One region of the Vibrio sp. 1978 genome, then DNA from elsewhere that is predicted to be linked to it. Evidence: predicted binding sites of a transcription regulator. Region 1 holds the regulator's gene; each other region holds the start of a gene.
The links. Region 1 encodes CRP, which controls carbon source genes, mostly activating them, when cyclic AMP is high. Its sites were predicted from a motif close to TGTGANNNNNNTCACA; they were not measured.
Positions count from the first base shown of each region.

Region 2: the regulator CRP is predicted to act here: its motif matches at 4,218-4,233, upstream of R8N49_RS17475 (glycogen/starch/alpha-glucan phosphorylase).
Region 3: the regulator CRP is predicted to act here: its motif matches at 1,819-1,834, upstream of ectA (diaminobutyrate acetyltransferase).
Region 4: the regulator CRP is predicted to act here: its motif matches at 2,245-2,260, upstream of cytR (DNA-binding transcriptional regulator CytR).

Region 1 covers NZ_JAWPOP010000035.1:27,298-32,840, reverse strand. The annotation lists gene R8N49_RS22545 (phosphoribulokinase) at 1-600, shown strand, start outside; gene crp (cAMP-activated global transcriptional regulator CRP) at 841-1,473, shown strand; gene R8N49_RS22535 (DUF1338 domain-containing protein) at 1,610-2,401, opposite strand; gene astD (succinylglutamate-semialdehyde dehydrogenase) at 2,650-4,107, opposite strand; gene astA (arginine N-succinyltransferase) at 4,136-5,155, opposite strand; gene R8N49_RS22520 (aspartate aminotransferase family protein) at 5,265-5,543, opposite strand, start outside.
Region 2 covers NZ_JAWPOP010000019.1:20,027-25,569, reverse strand. The annotation lists gene malQ (4-alpha-glucanotransferase) at 1-1,383, opposite strand, end outside; gene R8N49_RS17475 (glycogen/starch/alpha-glucan phosphorylase) at 1,501-3,954, opposite strand; gene malT (HTH-type transcriptional regulator MalT) at 4,689-5,543, shown strand, end outside.
Region 3 covers NZ_JAWPOP010000004.1:248,094-253,636, forward strand. The annotation lists gene ectB (diaminobutyrate--2-oxoglutarate transaminase) at 1-1,150, opposite strand, end outside; gene ectA (diaminobutyrate acetyltransferase) at 1,185-1,718, opposite strand; gene R8N49_RS06295 (BCCT family transporter) at 2,033-3,691, opposite strand; gene R8N49_RS06300 (3'-5' exonuclease) at 3,884-4,633, opposite strand; gene R8N49_RS06305 (DUF294 nucleotidyltransferase-like domain-containing protein) at 4,630-5,543, opposite strand, start outside.
Region 4 covers NZ_JAWPOP010000008.1:76,635-82,177, forward strand. The annotation lists gene hslV (ATP-dependent protease subunit HslV) at 1-73, opposite strand, end outside; gene ftsN (cell division protein FtsN) at 189-737, opposite strand; gene cytR (DNA-binding transcriptional regulator CytR) at 963-1,991, opposite strand; gene priA (primosomal protein N') at 2,295-4,499, opposite strand; gene rpmE (50S ribosomal protein L31) at 4,796-5,017, shown strand; gene rpsJ (30S ribosomal protein S10) at 5,473-5,543, shown strand, end outside.

The DNA.
Region 1 (5,543 bases):
ACTGGCAGCGTGCGCCGTTATCTGCACACGTTTGACGAAGCGGTTCCCTACAATCAAATGCCAGGCACGTTTACACCGTGGCAAGACTTACCCGAAAACAGCGACGTTCTGTTTTATGAAGGGTTACATGGTGGCGTGGTCGATGGCGATGTTAATGTTGCTCAACATGTGGATTTCTTAATCGGCATGGTGCCGATTGTGAACTTAGAGTGGATACAAAAATTCGTACGTGACACTCGCGATCGCGGCCATTCGCGTGAAGCGGTAATGGACTCAATCGTGCGATCCATGGACGATTACCTCAACTATATCACTCCGCAGTTTTCTCGTACTCACATCAACTTCCAGCGCGTACCGACCGTTGATACTTCCAACCCACTTAATGCAAAAGGCATCCCTAGTTTGGATGAGAGTTTTGTGGTGATTCGCCTACGCGGTATCAAGAATGTCGACTTCCCATATCTGCTGGCCATGATTGATGGCTCATTCATGTCACGCCACAACACGATTGTCGTACCCGGCGGTAAGATGAGCTTTGCAATGGAGCTCATAGTTCGGCCTATCCTACAACAGCTCATCGAAACAGGGAAAATTGGCTAAAAACCTGCCTGCGAAGATGTTTACTTTTCATACCGTGATCATGTGCACAGTTTTGCTTACAAAATCTCAATCATGGCACGATTAAAATCAAGAAATCGTTTTCGAAAAAGGATACTATTTCTTACCGAAACACAAGAGAGCTTGCAGCATATAAAAAGTGCTCTTATTCTAGTAGGCCTAATTCAGGCTTAGCTAAAATATGGATAGCGCAAGCGTACCCTGCAGAGGAAGTGAGATATTATGGTTCTAGGTAAACCTCAAACCGACCCAACATTAGAGTGGTTTCTTTCACACTGTCATATTCATAAGTACCCTTCAAAGAGCACGCTAATTCACGCGGGCGAAAAGGCAGAAACTTTGTACTACATCGTTAAAGGTTCTGTTGCGGTTCTTATCAAAGACGAAGAAGGTAAGGAGATGATCCTTTCTTACCTAAACCAAGGAGACTTTATTGGTGAACTTGGTCTATTCGAGGAAGACCAAGAGCGCACAGCTTGGGTTCGTGCTAAATCTCCTTGTGAAGTTGCTGAAATTTCTTTCAAGAAGTTCCGTCAGCTTATCCAAGTAAACCCAGACATCCTAATGCGTCTTTCTGCGCAGATGGCTCGTCGTCTTCAAGTAACTAGCCAAAAAGTGGGTGACCTGGCGTTCCTAGACGTAACTGGTCGTATCGCTCAGACGCTTCTGAACCTTGCAAAACAACCAGACGCAATGACTCACCCAGACGGCATGCAAATCAAGATCACTCGTCAAGAAATCGGTCAAATTGTTGGCTGTTCTCGTGAGACAGTAGGTCGTATTTTGAAGATGCTAGAAGAGCAGAACCTAATCTCTGCTCACGGTAAAACCATCGTGGTTTACGGTACTCGTTAATCTCAAACTAGAGTGACACGAACAAAATTATAAAAGCCACCAATGGCAACATTGGTGGCTTTTTATTTACTCATGACCAAATAAGATAGGGTGCAGCGAACACTAATGAGTAAGCTTAACAGGTTAACCCTAAAACTTAGCCATTCGTACTTTCAAAGATTTTGTCAGCTGAAGCGGCCACGAAACCTGGGTACAAATCACCATTTTCCATCGGATAGCGCTTAGCAAATTCATAAAACCCGCCAGGGATAATTTCAGTGCCTTCGCTAAAACGAACCGCTACTTTATCTGCCATGGTCGATGACTGCTCTAGCAACACCTCAGGAGTGCCCTTCACTTCACCACCATTTTCATTAATGGTAAACCCAGCGGTACGCAGATGATCGTTTACCTGCTTCACTTCTTCATATTCATTGAGTTGGTTAACGCTCACCGTGAAGTGGTTTGCTCCGTAACCATGCGCCGCAAGCCAAGATGCGTACTCACTTTCTTTAGCCAACGTTTGGTAATCAGCAAAGCTTAAATCCCACAAGCGTCCACCATGTAAGAATGCGCTATCGTTCAGCTTGTCAGCATCGACTTGTGCCACCAAATTTTTCACAATCTCTTGTAGCTCAGGCGAGCACTCTTCAACTTTTAGCTCACTAATAAATACTTTAGGTTGCTTCGGATCTGGGTGCTCATAGTGCTTAGCAACCAGCTTTTTGCTTTCGAAAACGTAATCACCACACGCCTTGTAACCAATAGCTACAAATGGCTTAGCTAGAGTTTCAATACCAAGAGGCGCGATATTGAAGGTACGTAAAGCTATATGATCATTAATCAGAGGCTCATCTTCTTGAAGCAGCTGATGCACTTTAGCCGCCGAAGGGCAAAGACGTTGAATGTAATCTTGCCATAGCGATTCAAATAACACATCGGGCGTCATAACGACTCCTTGTTACGAGATGTAGAGTTTAAAGGTAAGCGGAAGTTGGCTGCTCGTTCACAACAAAAGTTGTCCAGAATAATGAACGAGCAACCATCAACCTGTGACGGTAAATGCCAGTCAGTCAACACGCTTTTCCGAGTCTTTGCTCACTTTTCGTGTTCTGCCAACGATCACTACAACCCATACCTAAATGATGCGCCGGCAAGGTGAGCCGCAATGCATAGTTGCGACTCTATTATTAAAACTTATAGCGCTACACCTGGACTCAATGTTGCAGGCAAGACAGTCTCTTGACCTTCCATTGATGCCATTGGGTACGCACAGTAATCTGCTGCGTAGTAAGCGCTTGGGCGCAAGTTACCCGACGCCCCCGGACCACCAAATGGCGCATCACCGCTTGCACCAGTGAGCTGGCGGTTACGGTTCACGATACCTGCACGAATGTGGTCAACGAAGTATTCCCATTCTTGGTCGTCGGTTGAGACCAAACCAGCAGATAAGCCAAAGCGCGTATCGTTTGCTAGCGCCACGGCTTTGTCTAACCCTTCGTAACGCACCACTTGCAGAAGTGGGCCGAAGTATTCTTCATCTGGTAACTCAGCAATGTTCGTTACATCAATGATGCCAGGAGAAACAAACGCCGCCTCTCCTGCTTTCGCTTCAATCAAGCTTTCACCGCCAAGAGACTGTAGATTAGCTTGTGCATCAAGAATAAACTTGGCTGCCACGACCGAAATTTGCGGTCCCATAAATGGCGCAGGTTCTGCAAATGGTTGGTCTACGCGAATATTGCGTGTCGCTTCAACGAGCTTGGTGATAAGCGCATCGCCTTTTTCACCCAATGGCACATACAAACGACGAGCACACGTACAACGCTGCCCAGCACTGATAAACGCTGACTGGATGATGGTGTAAACCGTGGCATCCAAATCACCATATTTATCAGAGATCACCATCGGGTTATTACCACCCATTTCTAGTGCGAGCATCTTGCCTGGTTGACCCGCAAATTGACGGTGTAATACATGCCCCGTATTCGCGCTACCCGTAAACAGTACGCCATCAATGCCTTTTGCGTCAGCGAGGGCGATACCAGTTTCTTTCGCGCCTTGGACAAGGTTAATCACGCCTTTCGGCAGACCGGCTTCTTCCCATAGCTTCATTGCCAATTCACCCGTCCATGGCGTTTGCTCAGACGGTTTGAAGACTACCGTGTTACCAGCCAATAGCGCAGGCACAATGTGACCATTTGGTAGGTGGCCTGGGAAGTTGTAAGGACCAAACACCGCCATCACGCCCAATGGGCGGTGGCGCAATACGATTTGGTTGCCTGCTGCTTCACGGCTCGCCTCACCAGTGCGGTCATGATAAGCGCGAATAGAAATCGCAATTTTTCCTGCCATCGCTGCCGCTTCGGTACGTGTTTCCCAGATTGGCTTGCCGGTTTCTTTGGCAATCACTTCAGCGATTTTTTCGCTGTTCTCTTTTACTTTCTCAGCAAAAGCCAACACGATCGCCTCACGCTCTGCAAATGGACGCTTTTTCCAGTCAATAAACGCTTCACGCGCTGCAGATACCGCCTGGTTCACCTGCTCTGCCGTTGCACCTTTGCCTTGCCAGATTACTTCTTGGTTGTACGGCGACAGAGACGTAAATGCTTCACCCTGACCTTGTACCCACTCACCTGCAATCCAATGTGTCATTGTTTCTATCCTTAAATTCTGTCGTCTGTTACTGCGGAAGAAGGCGAACGAAATCCCCTTCTTCAACCGAAAGTGCATCCGCAACGTCTGGTGCAATCATCACGCTTTGTGTTTCTGCGTCATACGCCGCTTTAGTGACTGTCGCACGGAAGTTCTCGAAAGATGAATTACACATCAAGAAGTCTTGTGTGCTGGAATGTTCAGAGATTTTGACTTGCGCACGGAATGAATGACGTACCGACTCAATATTACGCAGATCACACTCAACCGTTGGGCCACCGTCGAAGATGTCGACGTAGCCTCGGTTGGTAAAACCTTCACGCTCAAGCAGCTTCAGCGCTGGACGCGTGTTGTCATGTACTTGACCAATCACGGCTTGCGCTTCTGGGCTGAGCAGATTGATGTAAATAGGCAGTTTCGGCATCAAGTCGGCGATAAAGCCTTTCTTGCCGATACCTGTCAGGTAATCTGCAAGAGTGAAATCGATAGAGAAGAAATGCTCTTGAAGCCATTGCCAGAATGGTGAATTACCCTCGTCGTCTGAAACGCCACGCATCTCCGCAAAGATCGTTTCAGAGAAGCGCTCTGGGTGCTCTGCCATCATTAGGAAACGACACTTCGACATTAGACGACCATTCAGACCTTGGCGGAATTTCTCACGCAAGAACAAGGTACAAATTTCGCTGTTACCCGTGTAGTTATTACCAAAAGTAAGCAGTTTAACGACGTTGTTAACGCCAAGCTTTGGCGACGAGTGCACAACTTTACTAATGTGATATGAGTAAAATGGGACATCCCAGCCGATAGATGCTTCGATTCCGGTGGTACCCGCAACCTCACCCGTTTCAGAGTCAAAGCCAACCATCAGGTAGCCTTCATCGCCTGGTTCTGCCACATCTGGCTTACCAAAGCTGTACTCTGAATGTTTGATTCGATTGGTTAACAGTTCTTCGTTAACCGGTAGAGATGTAAATCCGTGACCAGACTCCACCGCACAAGTGTGCAGTGCGTCGTAATCCGACATCGCGATAGGGCGAACTACTAGCATCAATACTCCCTCCAGATGCAAGAAGATCCTAACTATATTGTAGGAACAATTCCCCCATCAGAGATCCTTGACGGGGGTGTCTGCGTTGACGTTTAAACTGATATCGCGCTTAAACTAAAGTCGCGATCGCTTTATCCAGTTTCGCCAAGCCTTCTTCAATTTCTTGTTGTGTGATAACGAGTGATGGTGTGAAACGTACGACATTGGCACCCGCAACCAATACCATGAGACCTTGTTTACCTGCAGCAACCAGCACGTCACGCGCACGGCCTTGCCATTCTTCATTTAGTGCAGCGCCAAGTAATAGGCCTTGACCGCGCACTTCTGAGAAGATGTTGTACTTCGCGTTGATCTTCTCTAGACCTTCACGGAACATTGCTTCGCGTTC
Region 2 (5,543 bases), on a different contig from region 1:
GTAGCCAGTCGCTTCTAAAACCTGAGGGTTAAGCGGAGGCAGACCCCAGTTTTGGCCTAGTGGACCAAGTACATCTGGTGGTGCACCGATGCTTGCATCCAATACTAGCGCGCCTTCATCAGCCCATGTTTCACTACCAGAATCAGCAACACCAACCGCAAGGTCACGGTACAAACCCACAGCCATGCCTTTTTCTTCGGCTAGCGCTTGCGCTTCTTTGATTTGATCGTCTGCGATCCATTGCAGGTACATGTACAAGTGAACACGATCTTGGTTATCCTTGATGTACTTCTGAGTACCAGCTGCGTCGAATGTGCGGTATTTCTCAGGGAATACAGGCCAACCCCACATGTTTGCATCTTCTGCATGTAAATCAGCATGAAGTGCATCGAATGCAGCTTGATGTAGCAAGCTGTCGCCGCCTTTTTCAACAAAGTCCAAGAAGGCACGAGCGCGATCGGTGTTTTTGTCTAAATGGCGAGCTTTAAACTCACTGAATAGTAGCGGAAGAACGCTCATTTTTAGTTGCGAAACTTCGGTGTAATTCACCCAATGAGAGTCTCGCGCTTTTTGTAAACGTTGTTGGAACTCTGCGCTACCAACACGCTGTTGTGCTTCTGCACTTAGCGCGAATTCAGGTACAGAGCTTACGTCGATGTACATGATGTTCAGCCAGCGACGAGAAGACGGGCTGTATGGGCTTGCCCCTTCTGGATTCGCAGGGAACAGCGAGTGAATCGGGTTCAAGCCAATGAAGTCACCGCCACGAGAGGCAATATCACTCACCAGTTGTTTTAGGTCACCAAAATCACCGATGCCCCAGTTATGCTGAGTACGCAGTGTGTAAAGCTGGATACTAGGACCCCATAGCTTTTTGTGTTGGTTTAGATCGTCTTGTTTGAAACACGCTTTCGGCGTAATGATCAATGACATCTCGTAAGGTGTTTTACGACGCTTACGACTGATGATCAGTTTGTGATAACCCCAAGCCAAGTTCTTTGGCAATGCAAACACTAGAGGGCCACCCTCAGCACGCTCATCACGAACAATTTGGGACTGAAGATAGCCTTCAAGTACCTCTCCTTGTTCTGTTTCTAAACGCCAGCTGAATTCACTCTCACGAGCACTCGTACCTAGGTTTAGTTCCACTTCGACTGGTTCGCCGTCGCGTAAAACAAGAACAGGGGCTAGTACGTCTTTTTTATGTTTCTTTTCAGCAGAAGCCAGTAGTTTTTCATCACTGCTAGTATCGTAGCCAAGCGAAGCGAGCAAGCGGCGTAGCGTCTCCTCAGACACTTTAGCCTCATCTCCCCAAGCACTGACATAGCTATCAGCCAATCTCGCCATTTCCGCGACTTTCTTTAATGCTGTTTGTTCTTTCATCGCTTTCTCCGAAGGTAATACCAACACCTTCCATGTAGGGTTTTATTGTTATCAATAACTTCTTTTGGAAAATGACCAAAGGTAGCGCTTGGCTACCTTGGTCTTAACTAGGTTCTATTAGCGTTTCACCGCTTCAAGTTTCCAGATATTGTTCACGTAGTCGCGGATTGAGCGGTCTGACGTGAACTTGCCAACAAGGGCGGTATTAAGAATGGCCTTCTTCGCCCAGCCAGCTTGATCTTTATATTGTTCGCTCATGTCTTCGTGTGCTTTCACATAAGAGGCGAAATCCGCGAGACATAAGTATGGGTCACCACCGTCTAGCAGGCTGTCGTATGTGGCACGCAGTAAGCCTGGTTGGCCTGGTGTGAACTCTTCACCCAATAGCAAGTCCATTGACGCTTTGAGTAAGTGATCCGCATTGTAGTAATCAAATGGGTTGTAACCTTGAGCTTTCAGCGCTTTCACACCTTCAACATCTAGACCGAAGATGTAGATGTTCTCATCGCCTACTTCCTCACGAATCTCAACATTTGCACCATCCATTGTACCGATAGTTAGCGCACCGTTTAGCGCCATCTTCATGTTACCTGTACCTGATGCTTCTTTACCCGCTAGCGAGATTTGTTGAGAAACGTCAGCCGCAGGGATAATGATTTCAGCCATGCTCACGCGGTAGTCAGGGATGAATACCACTTTCAGCTTGTTACCGATGCGAGGATCGTTGTTCACCTTGTCTGCAATCTTATTGATTGCGAAGATGATTTCTTTCGCTAGGTGGTAACCCGGTGCTGCTTTTGCTGCGAAGAACACAACGCGTGGCGTACACTCAAAACCTGGTTCATTAAGAATACGGTGGTACAGAGACAGTACGTGTAGCAAGTCTAGATGCTGACGTTTGTACTCGTGCAGACGCTTGATTTGAACATCGAAGATTGCATTAGTATCGAGCTCGATACCCATGTTCTCTTTCACCCAAGTTGCTAGGCGTTCTTTGTTCTCTTTCTTCACTGCCATGAATTCTTTTTGGAATGTCGCGTCAGTAGCGTACTTCGCAATACCTTCAAGTTGCTCTAGTTTCGCTGGCCATTCTGGGCCGACTTTCTCAGTGATAAGCTGAGACAGACCTGGGTTACAGAACTTCAACCAGCGACGTGGCGTAATACCGTTCGTTACGTTGTGTAGACGTGTCGGGTACATTTCGTGGAACTCTGGGAATAGGTCTTTCTTAACCAATTCAGAGTGAAGTGCTGCTACACCGTTTACTGCGTAAGAGCCGATTACACATAGGTTTGCCATACGAACCATGCGGTGGAAACCTTCTTCGATGATAGAAAGCTTCTGTTGCTTCGCGACATCACCCGGCCACATTGCACGTACGTCTTGTAGGAAGCGGTGGTTAATCTCGTAAATGATCTCCATGTGACGTGGTAGCAGGTGCTGGATTAGCGACTCTGGCCATGTCTCTAGTGCTTCTGGAAGTAGCGTGTGGTTGGTGTACGCAAATGTCTTAGAGCTGATTTCCCAAGCCGCTTCCCAAGCTAAACCTTTTTCATCCATCAGGATGCGCATTAGTTCAGGAATCGCAATCGTTGGGTGTGTATCGTTAAGCTGGATAGTCTCTTGCTTAGGTAGATCCGCTAGCGAGTAGCCCGCAGCTTCGTGGCGACGTAGGATGTCACGTACAGACGCTGCTGAGTGGAAGTACTGCTGCATTAGACGCAGTGTTTTACCTTTCTCGTGGTTGTCGTTCGGGTAAAGCACTTTAGTGATGTTACCTGCGTCGATCAGTGCGTGCTGAGCTTCGAAGTAATCACCATTGTTAAAGCTTGCTAGTGAGAATGGTGCAATCGCCTGACATTCCCAAAGACGTAGCGGGTAAACCGTGTCTGATTCGTAACCCACAATTGGAAGATCCCAAGGCATTGCTCTTACTGTCATGCCTGGTACCCATTTGCGAACCTCTTTACCGTTCTCGTTAATCACTTCAACGTGACCGTAGAAACCGATCTCTTGCGCAAGTTCTGGACGCGCAATTTCCCAAGGGTAGCCTTCTACACCGCGCCATGCGTCAGGTGCTTCTTGCTGGCGACCATCTTTGAATGACTGTTTAAATAGACCGTATTCGTAATGTAAACCATAGCCGACAGTTGGGAATTCTTGTGCCGCACATGAATCCATGAAACACGCAGCCAGACGACCAAGGCCACCGTTACCCAATGATGGGTCGCGCTCTTCTTCTAGCAGATCAGTTAGGTTGTAACCCAGTTCAGCCATTGCTTCTGTTACTTGTTCATACAGACCCATGCTGATTAGGTTGTTACCCGTCAAACGACCGATAAGGAATTCTAGCGAAAGGTAGTTAACGCTCTTCGCACTTTTAATGCGTGGATCTTCTTCTGTCGCAAGCAAATCTAGAGTAGTAAATTCAGCCAGAGCATGCCCCATTGCTAGGTACCATGCGCGGCTGTCTGCGTTTTCAATCGTATGAGCGTAAGTTACAGATAGGTGTTTCTTTACGCTTTCTTGGAACGACTTCTTGTCAAATTGTTTTTGTTGAGTAGGTTTCATTACGAAATTCTCACGTCTTTTGGTAATTCATCTGCCATACATCGTGCATTTACCTCTGTGAATAAACATCCTCCTAATTCTCATCCTTTGAAGGAGGAGGGCTGAGGGCGTAGAGGGGGTACCATTGCTAGGTTAGTGATCCAAATCTCAACAAAGTGAACTTTGCACCAGTTCTTAGTGATTTTGATCACAATGGAATGTGAGAAAGGTTAAAACCCGTTCATGACGCTTTTTATAGTCCACTCATCTGATGATGTGAAAATTGTAATATCGGTCACATTAACTCGGTCAGCGTAGAAGAACTTTTCGTAATCTATGTGCAACGCGATCTTAACGCTAACGAAACAAACGATATTTAAGTGACGACAATCACAAATAAAGGGCGTAGTTGATGGTAAATCCATCAACCCTTGAGAATTAGGAAGTGGATCAAAGTAACGAACATTTCTGATGTCGTAACATCCCTCTCAGCTCACAGGATTGTACGCTTTTTATACAAACTAGAATTAGGCGATGTGAGTTATTTCTAGTTTTCGCTAGCTTTTATATTTAAGTGACCGTATGGAATGGTTTTTCAGACGGACGCAAGCCCCAATAGTAGCGACATTATCCGGTATTCAAACAGTGTTTTTGATGCTGATGGCATCATTCAGTAAGACGGCTTTCAAGGGGGCTTTACTAGAATGATCACGTTGCTGTCATTTGGGTATACATAAATAAGGACATAACTACTAATGTGGATTCCATCTAAGCTTACTCGACCAGGACGCCTGCACAATGCCATCGTGCGCCCACGAGTGTTGGACTTACTACAGCAAGCGCCTTACTACAAATTGGTTTTATTCCGATCCCCAGCAGGTTACGGAAAAACAACAATGGCAGCGCAGTGGCTATCCGATAAGCCAAACGTCGGTTGGTACAGCATTGATGACAGCGATAACGACGGCTTTCGCTTTGTAAACTATCTGCTTCAAGCACTAAACAAAGCCACCAACTTCAGTTGCGCTAACGCACAAAAACTGGCGGAAAAACGTCAGATCTCGTCTTTACGCTCCCTATTTAGCGAAGTATTCGCAGAAATGGCTGACTTTCATCAAGAGTGCTACGTGGTGCTTGATGACTACCATTTAATCACGAATGATGAAATCCATGAATCCATGCGTTTCTTTTTAAAGCACATGCCAGACAACCTCACCGTTGTGGTAACCAGTCGTGCAGCGCCGCCTCTAGGCACTGCAAACTTACGTGTTCGTGATTTAATGATCGAAATTGGCAACGAGATGTTGGCGTTTGATACCGAAGAAACCACTCGCTTCTTTAACCAGCGTATCGCCGATGGTATTGATGAAGACATGGCGAACAGCCTAAGAACCTATGTTGAAGGTTGGCCATCGGCGATGCAGTTGATCGCATTACAAGCCCAACATCAAAACCGCACATTGGCGCAAACTGTAGAGTCGGTATCGCAGTTCAATCACGCGCATTTGTGGGATTACTTGGTCGAAGAAGTGTTTGACTTACTCGATCACGAAACTCGTCACTTTTTAATGCAAGTATCCGTGCTTGACCACTTCAATGATGAGCTAGTG
Region 3 (5,543 bases), on a different contig from region 1:
CTTCATCGTCTGGACCCGCTGTCTCTATCACCATTCCATTCTCGAAACAGTTTTTCGCAATTTCAGATGCCATGTCACCATTGATACATTCAATACCAACCATCATGCCGCGGCCTTTTTTCTGCACAAACATTTGTGGAAAGCGACGAACACAACGGTCAATAACTGCACTCACCTTGTCTGAACACTGCTTGATGTGTGTTTCAAAATCATCGTTTGCCCAGTAAATTTCTAGTGCTTTTGCAGCAGTAATAAAGGCGTGATTATTGCCACGGAACGTACCGTTATGCTCGCCTGGCTTCCACTGGTCAAGCTCAGGCTTAAGTAATACGACAGCCATCGGCAAACCGTAACCACCGATCGACTTCGATAGCGTCACGATATCCGGTTGGATACCAGACGGCTCGAAACTAAAGAAAGTACCGGTACGTCCACAACCTGCTTGAATGTCATCGACAATCACAAGAATGTCATTGGCTTTACAGATTTTGCTCAAACGTTGTAACCACTCGTTTGAAGCAGCATTTAAACCACCTTCACCCTGCACAGTTTCAAGAAGTACAGCAGCTGGTTTATCCATACCTGCAGAGTTATCATTTAGCATGGTTTCGAACAGCGCGAGACCATCTACGCCAGCGTAACCTTCAAATGGAATACGAGTGACGTTACTAAGGCTAGAGCCGTTACCTTGTCTGTGGTGCTGGTTACCCGTTGCAGCCAGTGCGCCAGCAGTACAACCATGGAAACCGTTAGTAAACGCAACGACGCTGTCGCGGCCTTTTACTTTTTTAGCCAGCTTCAATGCCGCCTCAACAGCGTTAGTACCTGTTGGGCCCGTAAACTGAACCTTGTAATCCAAGTTTCTTGGTTTAAGGATGTAAGTATCCAACGCTTCCAGAAACGATGCTTTCGCTTCTGAGTGCATATCCAAACCGTGAGTAATACCGTCCATTTCAATGTACTCAAGCAACGCTTGTTTTAGTACTGGATTGTTATGGCCGTAATTTAGAGATCCCGCTCCAGCAAGGAAGTCTAAGTATCGTTCACCTTGTTCTGTTTCTAGCCAGCAGCCTTTCGCTTTACGAAAAACGACCGGGAAATTGTTTGAATATGAGCGTACGTTGGATTCCTGCTTTTTGAAAATATCCATGATGAGACCGTTTTTAATTCCTATTGTTTGAGGATTATTTGAGAGGAATGCGATACAAATATTCTGTATCGTGTTTGCCTTTAAAGTGGGCTTCTTCATCCAAAAATGTGCTTACTTGGCCAGAATTGCCGTTCATCGCATCTAACTTTTTGAACAGTGCCCAAGAGGCTTTATTATCTTCCGTGATGGTAGTTTCTACCGATTTAACACCGCCTAATTCCTCTCGGGTGAGAAGTTCTTTCAACATGCGGAATGCTAAACCATGACCTCTAAAGCGAGGTGAGACTGCAACTTGCCAGACAAATAAAACGTCTTGCTCGTCTGGTTTCTGATAACCGGAAATGAAACCTGCGATTTCGCCTTTTTGCTCAACCAAAATACTGGTTTTGCTGAAATGCGTAGACTGTAGGAAATTGCAATAAGATGAGTTCATGTCCAATGGAGGACAGTCTGCAATCAAGCTGTAAATGTCGTCACCATCAGAGATTTTAGGCTCACGAAAAATCCATTTTTTACTTGAGTCTTCTCCAATCTCTGGATAAAGGACCCAAGGTGCTGATGTGATCATGTGAAAATACATATCCTTTGAGGTCTAATTAAATTTCCTTTTTATTATGGCCATCCCTCGCGACTAAAAATCAAATAATCCGCCTTTTTATCGGTATTTTTGTGATACAGATCACAAAAATAAACCTATTAACCAAAAATTAAAATAGTTCGAGGTCTAATTTATTAAATAGTCACCTAAATGCACAGTACAAAAAACAACCAGAATAAGACCATTTTCCATGCTGTTCATTTCTCAGAGAAAAATAGAAATCCAAAAAAAAGCGGCATGCTTTCGCATACCGCTTTTATCAATAATTTAACTGCTGATACTAGTTATTTTGATTTCTTAGAAACCGCCTTTGGACGAGGTTCATCCATCAAACCTTTTATCAAAGATACCGTTGCAACAAGCAAAACAATAGTAAATGGTAAACCAGTCGTCACCGCCATTGCTTGAGCAGCAGCTAGACCACCACCCAACATCAATGCAATCGCAACCAGACCTTCAAACGTACACCAGAACACGCGTTGTGGCGTTGGTGCATCGACCTTACCGCCCGCAGCAATAGTATCAATAACCAGTGATCCTGAGTCAGAAGAGGTAATGAAGAACACCACGACTAAGATAATGCCGACAAAAGATGTTATCTCAGCCAATGGCATAACATCTAACATGGCAAAAAGTTTTAAAGGCAGTTCTGCGTTAAACACCGCCTCGTAGCCATCATTAACGTATTGGCTAATTGCGTTACCGCCAAAAGCCGTCATCCATAACACACAAACTGAAGATGGGATAAGAATAACGCAAATAATAAACTCACGAACTGAACGACCGCGAGACACACGTGCGATGAACATACCCACAAATGGTGACCAAGAAATCCACCACGCCCAGTAAAACGCCGTCCAGCCTTGAGAGTAATTCACATCCTCTCGTCCAAATGGCATAGATAAGGCAGGGATATTAGCCACATAGGAAACGATGTTCTCGAAGAAACCAGTTAAAATCGCAATCGTCGGGCCAACAACAATAACAAATAGCAATAGCAGTGCTGCAAGACCCATATTGATTTCAGATAAGATTTTCACGCCCTTATCGAGTCCAGCCACAACAGAGATTAAAGCGAGCGCAGTAATACCAATAATCAATATAACCTGCGTCGTATTGGTCATTGGGACATCAAACAGGAAGTTCAAACCCGTTGCGGCTTGAGATGCACCGTAGCCTAGCGATGTTGCTAAACCAAAAACCGTCGCTACCACTGCAAGAATATCGATAATATGACCAGTCCAACCCCATACACGCTCACCAAACAAAGGGTAAAAAATTGAGCGCATGGTGAGTGGCAAACCTTTGTTAAATGAAAAGATAGCCAGCCCAAGAGCCAAGAGCGCGTATATTGACCACGGATGAAGTGCCCAGTGGTAAATCGTCGCAGCCATCCCTAATGCCGAAGCTGCAGTTGCATCGCCCTCTGCACCACCTAGCGGTGCCCAGTCAGTACGTACACCATTCTCAACGCTCACGCCACCAATCGCAGAACTAAAATGGGACATCGGTTCTGATACACCGAAGAACACGAGACCAATGCCCATACCTGCAGCAAATAGCATTGCCAACCATCCGGCATAGGAGTAATCCGGTGTTGCTTCAGTACCACCGATTCGCACACGGCCCAATGGTGTGAAGATCAATCCGACACAGACAATGACAAAAATATTACCTGAAGCGAGAAAAAACCAGTCTAAATTGTGTAACAAACCCGCTCGTAGGTCTGCAAAAAACGGCTCTACCTGTTCTCGGAATAATAGTGTTATCACAACAAACATGACGATTGCTAAGCCAGAAATTGCAAAAACACGGTTGTGAATATCAAGGCCAAATGGGCCTACCTTTAGCGCAACGTTATCCTGACCAATTTGATAGTCAGTATCTATTGCGTTTACTTTTCCATCGGGGCGTTGAATGCCACCGTTATTATCGGTGCTCACGGATAATCTCCTTAAAAATACGTGACCAAGTTTAAATTACTTTCGTCGGAGTTCGAGTAATGAAACGTCTTCATCACTACCAAGCACATGTTCATAAAACATTGTTCTTATAAGCGGTTACTCAATCCGCCATCATAATCTTAAAGCCCCCTATCTCTCATTGCATTTTATTGTTTTCACCATAAATAACGCCTATTGCCAAACCGAAGATATTGGCATGTTTCGATTAAAGTGATACTGCAGTTGTGCTTGAAACAGCTCCGCAGTTGCTAACGCATCCGTCAGGGCATGGTGAGGTTGATAAGCAGGGAGGCCATATCTTTCACGAGCGTGCCCTAATCGTACAGAACCGGGTTTCTTGCCTTTCAACTTATTGATAAAACCTCTGCATTCACGGCGTTGTATCGCATACTCAATATCTAACGTATCAACAACAGGAAACTGTATCCCCTCTCCTATGCTATTTAGCAAGGCGTTATTAAAGAACTGCCTTTCAATGTTCTTGTAGTGAACAAGTACCACTTTGCCTGACAACGCATCCAATATTTCACCCAAGATCTGAGACAGCTGCGGCGCGTTTTTAACCTCAGAGTCAGTGATACCGTGAATAATGACAGACTCGTGGTTTAACTCTCTGTTTGGGTTAACGACCCAATGAGCAGAGCCATTACATTGAACACGATCAATAGTAAACGGGACAAGTCCGATCGTGAGAATGACATCCTCTTCCGAGTTCAATCCTGTTGTCTCAAAGTCTACCGAGACAAATGGCACTTGTTCAATTGGTGTTTCCCCATTAACCATCGGTGTCGAATAATAGCGTTTGAGCCTCTCGTCTTTCGCTTCTTTAGCGAGTTGCTTGAACAACATTGACCACTCTGGCGTCTGGGATGTATCCAACAACGGATGTTCTTTTTCTGCCTTTTTTGAGAACCACATCATTTGCTACTTCTCTGGTATCGAAACTTAATGAAGTTCTGTGCGTTACATAGAATTTGAAATGCTGCTTTTAAGTTTCGACGTTCAAATTCAGACATGTTCTCCGGCTCAATATTGTTGTCTGGCTCTTCTCCATTTTCTATATCAAGGGCTTGGTGACGAATTCGAACCATGTAGATTAGCTCCATCGCATCCCTTAAATCCAAACCTCGACCTTTCGGTAAAATGCCAGCATCATTAATGTCATCTAAACGGTCGAAAGAGTTTTGCGATCGCGAACCGATTGCCAGAGAATGCACCCGTATTAAATCGGCCAACGGAGCCGTCCCCCTTCGCTTCAAGTTAATCGAGTTGCGATGACGACCATCTTTCTCCATCACAAAGTCTTTGAAAAAGCCCAGTGGAGGCGTCCTACGTATTGCGTTATACGCCATACAAGCAAGAAAGCGGTTATTTCTTTTCGCTCGTCTCACAATAAAGCTGCTTAATTGCTCCGCCCACTTCACTCGCCCATGCACACCGAGGAGATCAAAAAAGATATTACTATTTAACAATCTCTCAGGGGTTGGATTGTCTATCCAGTTTCCAAAGCATTCTTCCCATTCTGCACGAGTTTTTCGCCATTCTGGGTTGGTAGCCATAATGTCTCCAGTACAATAAGCATAGCCGCATGCCGCTAAACCATCACAAACAAATTTAGCAAACTTTTCAAAGTACTCTCCGTGAATCTCAACGTCATAACTGTTATCGAGAATAAGCGCGTTATCTTGATCCGTTACAATTAGCTGCTCATCCCTCGCCATTGAACCCATTGCGACTAAACAATAAGGAATGGGCGCTGGGCCGAACTCTTGCTCAGCTAATTCAGCGAGGCGTTGTTTGAAACTACTGCCTATAACCGACATGGCTCGAC
Region 4 (5,543 bases), on a different contig from region 1:
TGCCTAGAGATACTTGGCCATCACCCGCGATGACGACTTTATTATTTCGACGTACAGATACAATGGTAGTCACAGTCGACCTCTTGATTATTTCTCTTTGGATTTAATTCAGTATATGGGGGAGGAGAAATGGGGATTCAAGGGGGCAAAAAGAAAGGCCCTAGGATCTTAGCTCCTAGGGCCTGAGTTTAAAGATTTTCTTTCCAAATCGCACACGGCTCGATTTTCGCGCGTTGCAGTTTATGACGGTCACGTTCTGCATCACGTTTGAACTTATACGGACCTAGCACCACGCGATACCATGAACTGCCTTCTTTCTTACGAATCTTGCTCGACATCCCTTGGAACGCGATTGCAAGCTTACGCTCTTCGGCTTGTGCCTGGGTTTTGTACGCGCCACACTGCATGATGTAAGGAATTTTAGAAACTTCAATTTCTTTGGCCACAACTTCAACTTCACGTTTCGGTAGTGACTCAACATATTCCCATTTTTCTTCTGGTGGTGGCGGCAAGTCTTTTTTCGGCTTTGGTTTGCTTACAGTGGTTGTTGGCTGCTTCACGACTGGTTGTTTAGGTTCTGGGTCGCTACTCAAAAGGTAAAGACCATAGCCAAAACCGCCCACGAGCAAGATAGCGAGCAGGCCACTGCGCCAAGGTTTTTTTCTTCTCGGCGGCTGTTTTTTTGTCGACTTTTTTGGGGCGCCTCGCCCCCGTCTTACATAATCTCTATTTGCCACGGTTATTTCTGGTCATCAAGGATTCTTGCAAATATGTTAATCCAGAACGAGTTGAGAAAACACCCTATTGATAGAATCTTGATAGCTAAAGCGCGACAACGCCCGAGTGTAGGAGTGTGTTTCCGTTCTCGCTTACATTTATTCAGGGATACACAAAAAGCAGGAGGGGTAAATAAAAAAGCGGCGCCTTAGCACCGCTTTGGGGATGAATACCTAATCTTTAGGTTAAGGGCGCTGTGGTGGCGCTGCACTTCCACGAATGACGAGATTAGTTTCAAGCAGACGCGAGCCTGAATGCACGTCGTGGCCTTTTAACATCTCGAGCATCATTAGCATCGCTTGTCGACCAATCTCATAGCGAGGTTGAGAGATGGTGGTCAACGGTGGATCGCAGTACTGAGCGAAGTTAATGTCATCAAAGCCCACAACAGAGAGATCTTGCGGTACTCGTAAGCCAAGCTTTTTCGCTTCTTGAATTGCGCCGATGGCCATTGTGTCACAGTGACAGAAAATAGCCGTTGGTGGTTCTGGCAATTCGAGCAGTTTACGAACGGCTTTTGCTCCGCCATCAAAAGAGAACTCAGTAATGACACTATATTGTGGATCTTTATTGATGCCGGCACGGCGCAGGGCTTGTTGGTAGCCTTGCTGGCGGAACTGACACAATATTGCTGTATCTGGTCCAGAGATTTGAGCAATGCGTTTATGACCTAATTGGGTCAGGTAATTCACCGCTTCAAATGCAGAGGTCAGGTTATCAATATGTACTGTCGGAAGCTCGAGTTCAGGCGCAAATTCACACGCCATTACCATCGGAGGTAAGTTCTTTTGCTCTGGCTTACTGACATCGAATGGTAGATCTGTACCAAGCAGTAGCATTCCATCTGCCTGCTTAGTAAATACGAGGTTAACGAAAGAGCTTTCGCGTTTCTTCTGTTGTCCGCTATCGCCCAGCAGGACTAGATAGCCATGTTCCATGGCTGCATCTTCAATACCGCGAATAATTTCAGAAAAATAAGGATCACAGATGTCGGGAACGATAGTAACAATGGTTTTTGATTCGTTTCTACGTAAGTTACGCGCTAATGAGTTTGGAGAATAACCCGCTTCAAGTACGGCATCTTCTACTCTCTTTCTTGTAGAAGAAGAGACTTTCTCTGGATTCATTAAGGCTCGAGATACCGTAGCCGTAGACACTCCCGCAAGCTGGGCAACATCCTTCATTGTCGCCATAGTTTTTAACCTCTCATTTATTTTTTGCCAAGATGACGTTATTCCGGTTTGAAATCAGAGTAATCAAACCGAGTTAGAGCTGTATTTGCTCTTCGCTCAGTTCGTGTTAACGAGTGGGAAAATGGATTCTTCACCGCGATATCAATTTGTGGGAATAGTCATTGTTTTAATCTAAGCCTGTGCAAACAAGTCACTTTAGACTTTTCTAATTTGGATAGTCTATTCATTTCTAAAGTGAAAGTTACGGTCTGTTTAACAAAAATTGTAATCTTGGTGTGATTCTGGTCACATTAAATGGTAATTCATTACATAGTTAAACGTTTGCTAGCTGAGATCTTGTGGTTCTATGTCTAAATTCCAGCGTACTTTCTTAGCATTTGGCAACAACTCAATAGCAGGTTTGGCACTGGTTAATAACTTTTGCATCAATGAACGATGCTGAGTTTGCAGTAATAGTTGCCAACGGTATTTACCAGCCCGCTTGGCCAAAGGTGAAGGAGTAGGGCCTAACACCATGCAGGAATCATCGAACAGAGGGTGTGACTCTAACGTAAAGCGAACCTGACGCAGGAAGTCTTCAACTACCTCACTTTGGTTCGCCTCTGCTTTAAACAGAGTCAAGAAACTATAAGGCGGAAGCTGAGCCAGTTTGCGTTCTTCCAGAGCAGTCATAGCAAAGTGGCGATAGTCTTTTTGAAGCAGGGCCTGCAGCAAGCTGTGCTCAGGATGGTGGGTTTGTAGGATAACCTCGCCAGGTTTACTTGCGCGGCCGGCACGACCTGCGACCTGAATAAACAACTGCGCTAGTCGCTCGGAAGCGCGGAAGTCACTACTATAGAGAGAGCCATCAACATCCAAAAGAGCAACGAGCGTTACATTTGGAAAATGGTGCCCCTTAGCCAGCATTTGGGTGCCAATCAGAATTTGATGTTCACCTTTGCGAATCGATTCAAGGGCATCTTCCAAACTACCTTTGCGACGTGTGCTGTCTCTGTCGATGCGAATGGCGTTGTATTCTGGAAATAACTGAGCCAATTGTTGTTCGAGTTGTTCCGTTCCTACGCCGACGGTAACCAATTGGGTTGAACCACACCCCTGACATTGATGAATCACCGGTTGTTGTGAGCCGCAGTGATGGCAGCGTATTTCGTTGCTGTAATGGTGGAACGTATAGTACGCATCACAGCGTTTACATTCTGCAATCCAACCGCATTCATGGCACATCAAAGCGGGCGAAAAGCCTCGACGGTTAAGAAACAACATTACTTGATTGCCCGCTTTTAAATGCTTGCGCATCTCGGCAATCAGTTGGGCAGATAAGCCACTTTCTAAATACTGACCTTTTACATCTAACACTTTATTAGTGGTTGGCACGGCAGAGCCAGCTCGTTGGGTTAGTGTTAAATGGTGATATTTGCCTGACAAGGCATTGTGCAATGTCTCCAGTGCAGGTGTGGCTGAGCCCAGAACAATCGGAACTTGTTCTTTATGAGCGCGCATTACAGCAACATCGCGTGCATGATAACGCAAGCTATCTTGCTGTTTGTAAGAGGTGTCATGTTCCTCGTCCACAATGATAATCCCGAGATCAGCAAAAGGCGCGAGTAGGGCAGAGCGTGTGCCGATAATGATTCCGGCCGCTTTGTCGCGTGCAGAAAGCCACGCATTCAGACGCTCCGTCTCGTTTAACCCGGAGTGGATGACGTCAACTGGCACATTAAAACGGCGTTTAAAGCGGTTGATGGTTTGGGGCGTTAAGCCAATCTCTGGTACTAAAACCAAGGCTTGTTTACCTTTCTCTAAGACCGGCTTGATCAGGTTGAGGTACACTTCTGTCTTACCTGAGCCCGTGACGCCTTCTAATAAATAGGAGGCAAAACCTGTTTGGCTATTTACACTCGCAATAGCCAGCGCTTGTTCGTGGTTGAGCTTTGGCTTTTCGACGTCGCATTCAACGTGCTGTCCCCACTGGGTGATTACAGGCTTTTTCTCGATACGTTCAATCCAGCCTTTCTCTTCTAAAGACTTTAGTACTGTTGAGGCTATCTCTTGGTCGACAAATTCCTGGTGAGGCAAAGCGCCGTTAACCAACATTTGCAAGACCTTCTGTTGTTTGACCGCTCGACGATCAAGCCCTTGCATCAGCTTGTCTTTACCGGATTCGGTAATTTGCCACTCTTGTAGCGTCGCAAAATCTGCAGGCTTTCCTTTACGTAGAGCTGCTGGCATCGCATTGTGTAGCGTATCTCCAAGTGGGTATTGGTAGAACTGGCTGCACCAAGTCAGCAACGAATAAAGCTTTTCAGACCATATCGGCTGAGAATCAAGAACTGCTTTGATTGGCTTGAGTTGATCTTTGGGAAAGTCCGAGTGATTAACCATCGCGGTGACGATGCCAACTAACGTTTGGCGTCCAAAAGGTACGGAAACGCGTCCACCAATGATCGGAAACAGGTGCCCCGGAATGGCGTAATCAAATTGTTTGTCGAGCGGAACGGGTAATGCCACTCTAGCAATGGTTGGACGCATAAATTCTTAGCTATTAAAAAAGAGGGAAAGGAAATGAGAGTCTATTAAAATCGGTATGGAAATTCGAGTAAAGCAATGCGATTCAGCGTGAATCGTGCCTCTATGATTAGTCTGGCTAAAAAAGTGGCGAAAAAGTTGCCAAATGTGTTGATCCGAGCAATGTGATTCTTTACTATATCGCGCCTTGAGATATGGCTTCGGCAATTAGTTGATGCGGTATCCCATTTTATTATTAATTGCGTGTGGTGTGCGGCTTAGATTCGTATAGCGACACGGCCTACTATTGAGGTTATCCCATGAAAGCTGGTATCCACCCAGAATACAAAGCAGTAAAAGCGACTTGTTCTTGCGGCAACTCTTTTGAGTTCAACTCTACTCTAGGTAAAGAGTCTATCCACCTAGACGTATGTGACAAGTGTCACCCATTCTACACTGGTAAGCAACGTATCGTTGATACAGGCGGCCGTGTTGATCGCTTCAACAAGCGTTTCGGTGCACTATCAAGCGGTAAGAAATAATAGCAGCCGCTATTACGATTACAGTTTAGAAAAGGGCGCTTCGGCGTCCTTTTTGTTTAATGGCTACCAAGCGAAGAGGGATGTATGGGGTTTGGAATATTCCCGATTATTTTTCACTCAGCGCTTGCAACCTAAAGTGTGATCTGTATAATGCAGCGCACTGGTTAAGCCAGTTGTGAACCAATGAGCAGTGAGGAGCGAGCAAATCTAAGGATTTGCAAGGTAATGTATACTCAGCTTATGTTCGCGGTTAATACAATTAGCTATCTTTTCTTCGGAAAAACTATCCTCAAAGGTGACTTTGGCATATAGGGATAGTTAATCGAAAATTAACTGACAATGCGTCCTAATCTTGGATGCTACGGTTTCACATAAATCAATCGGCATTCTCTCGTCTTGACGAGTTTGAGTGGCGATATTGTTTGTGTAATTTATTAAATTTGGAGCTCTGTCTCATGCAGAACCAACGTATCCGTATCCGCCTAAAAGCTTTCGATTACAAACTAATCGATGCTTCTACAGCGGA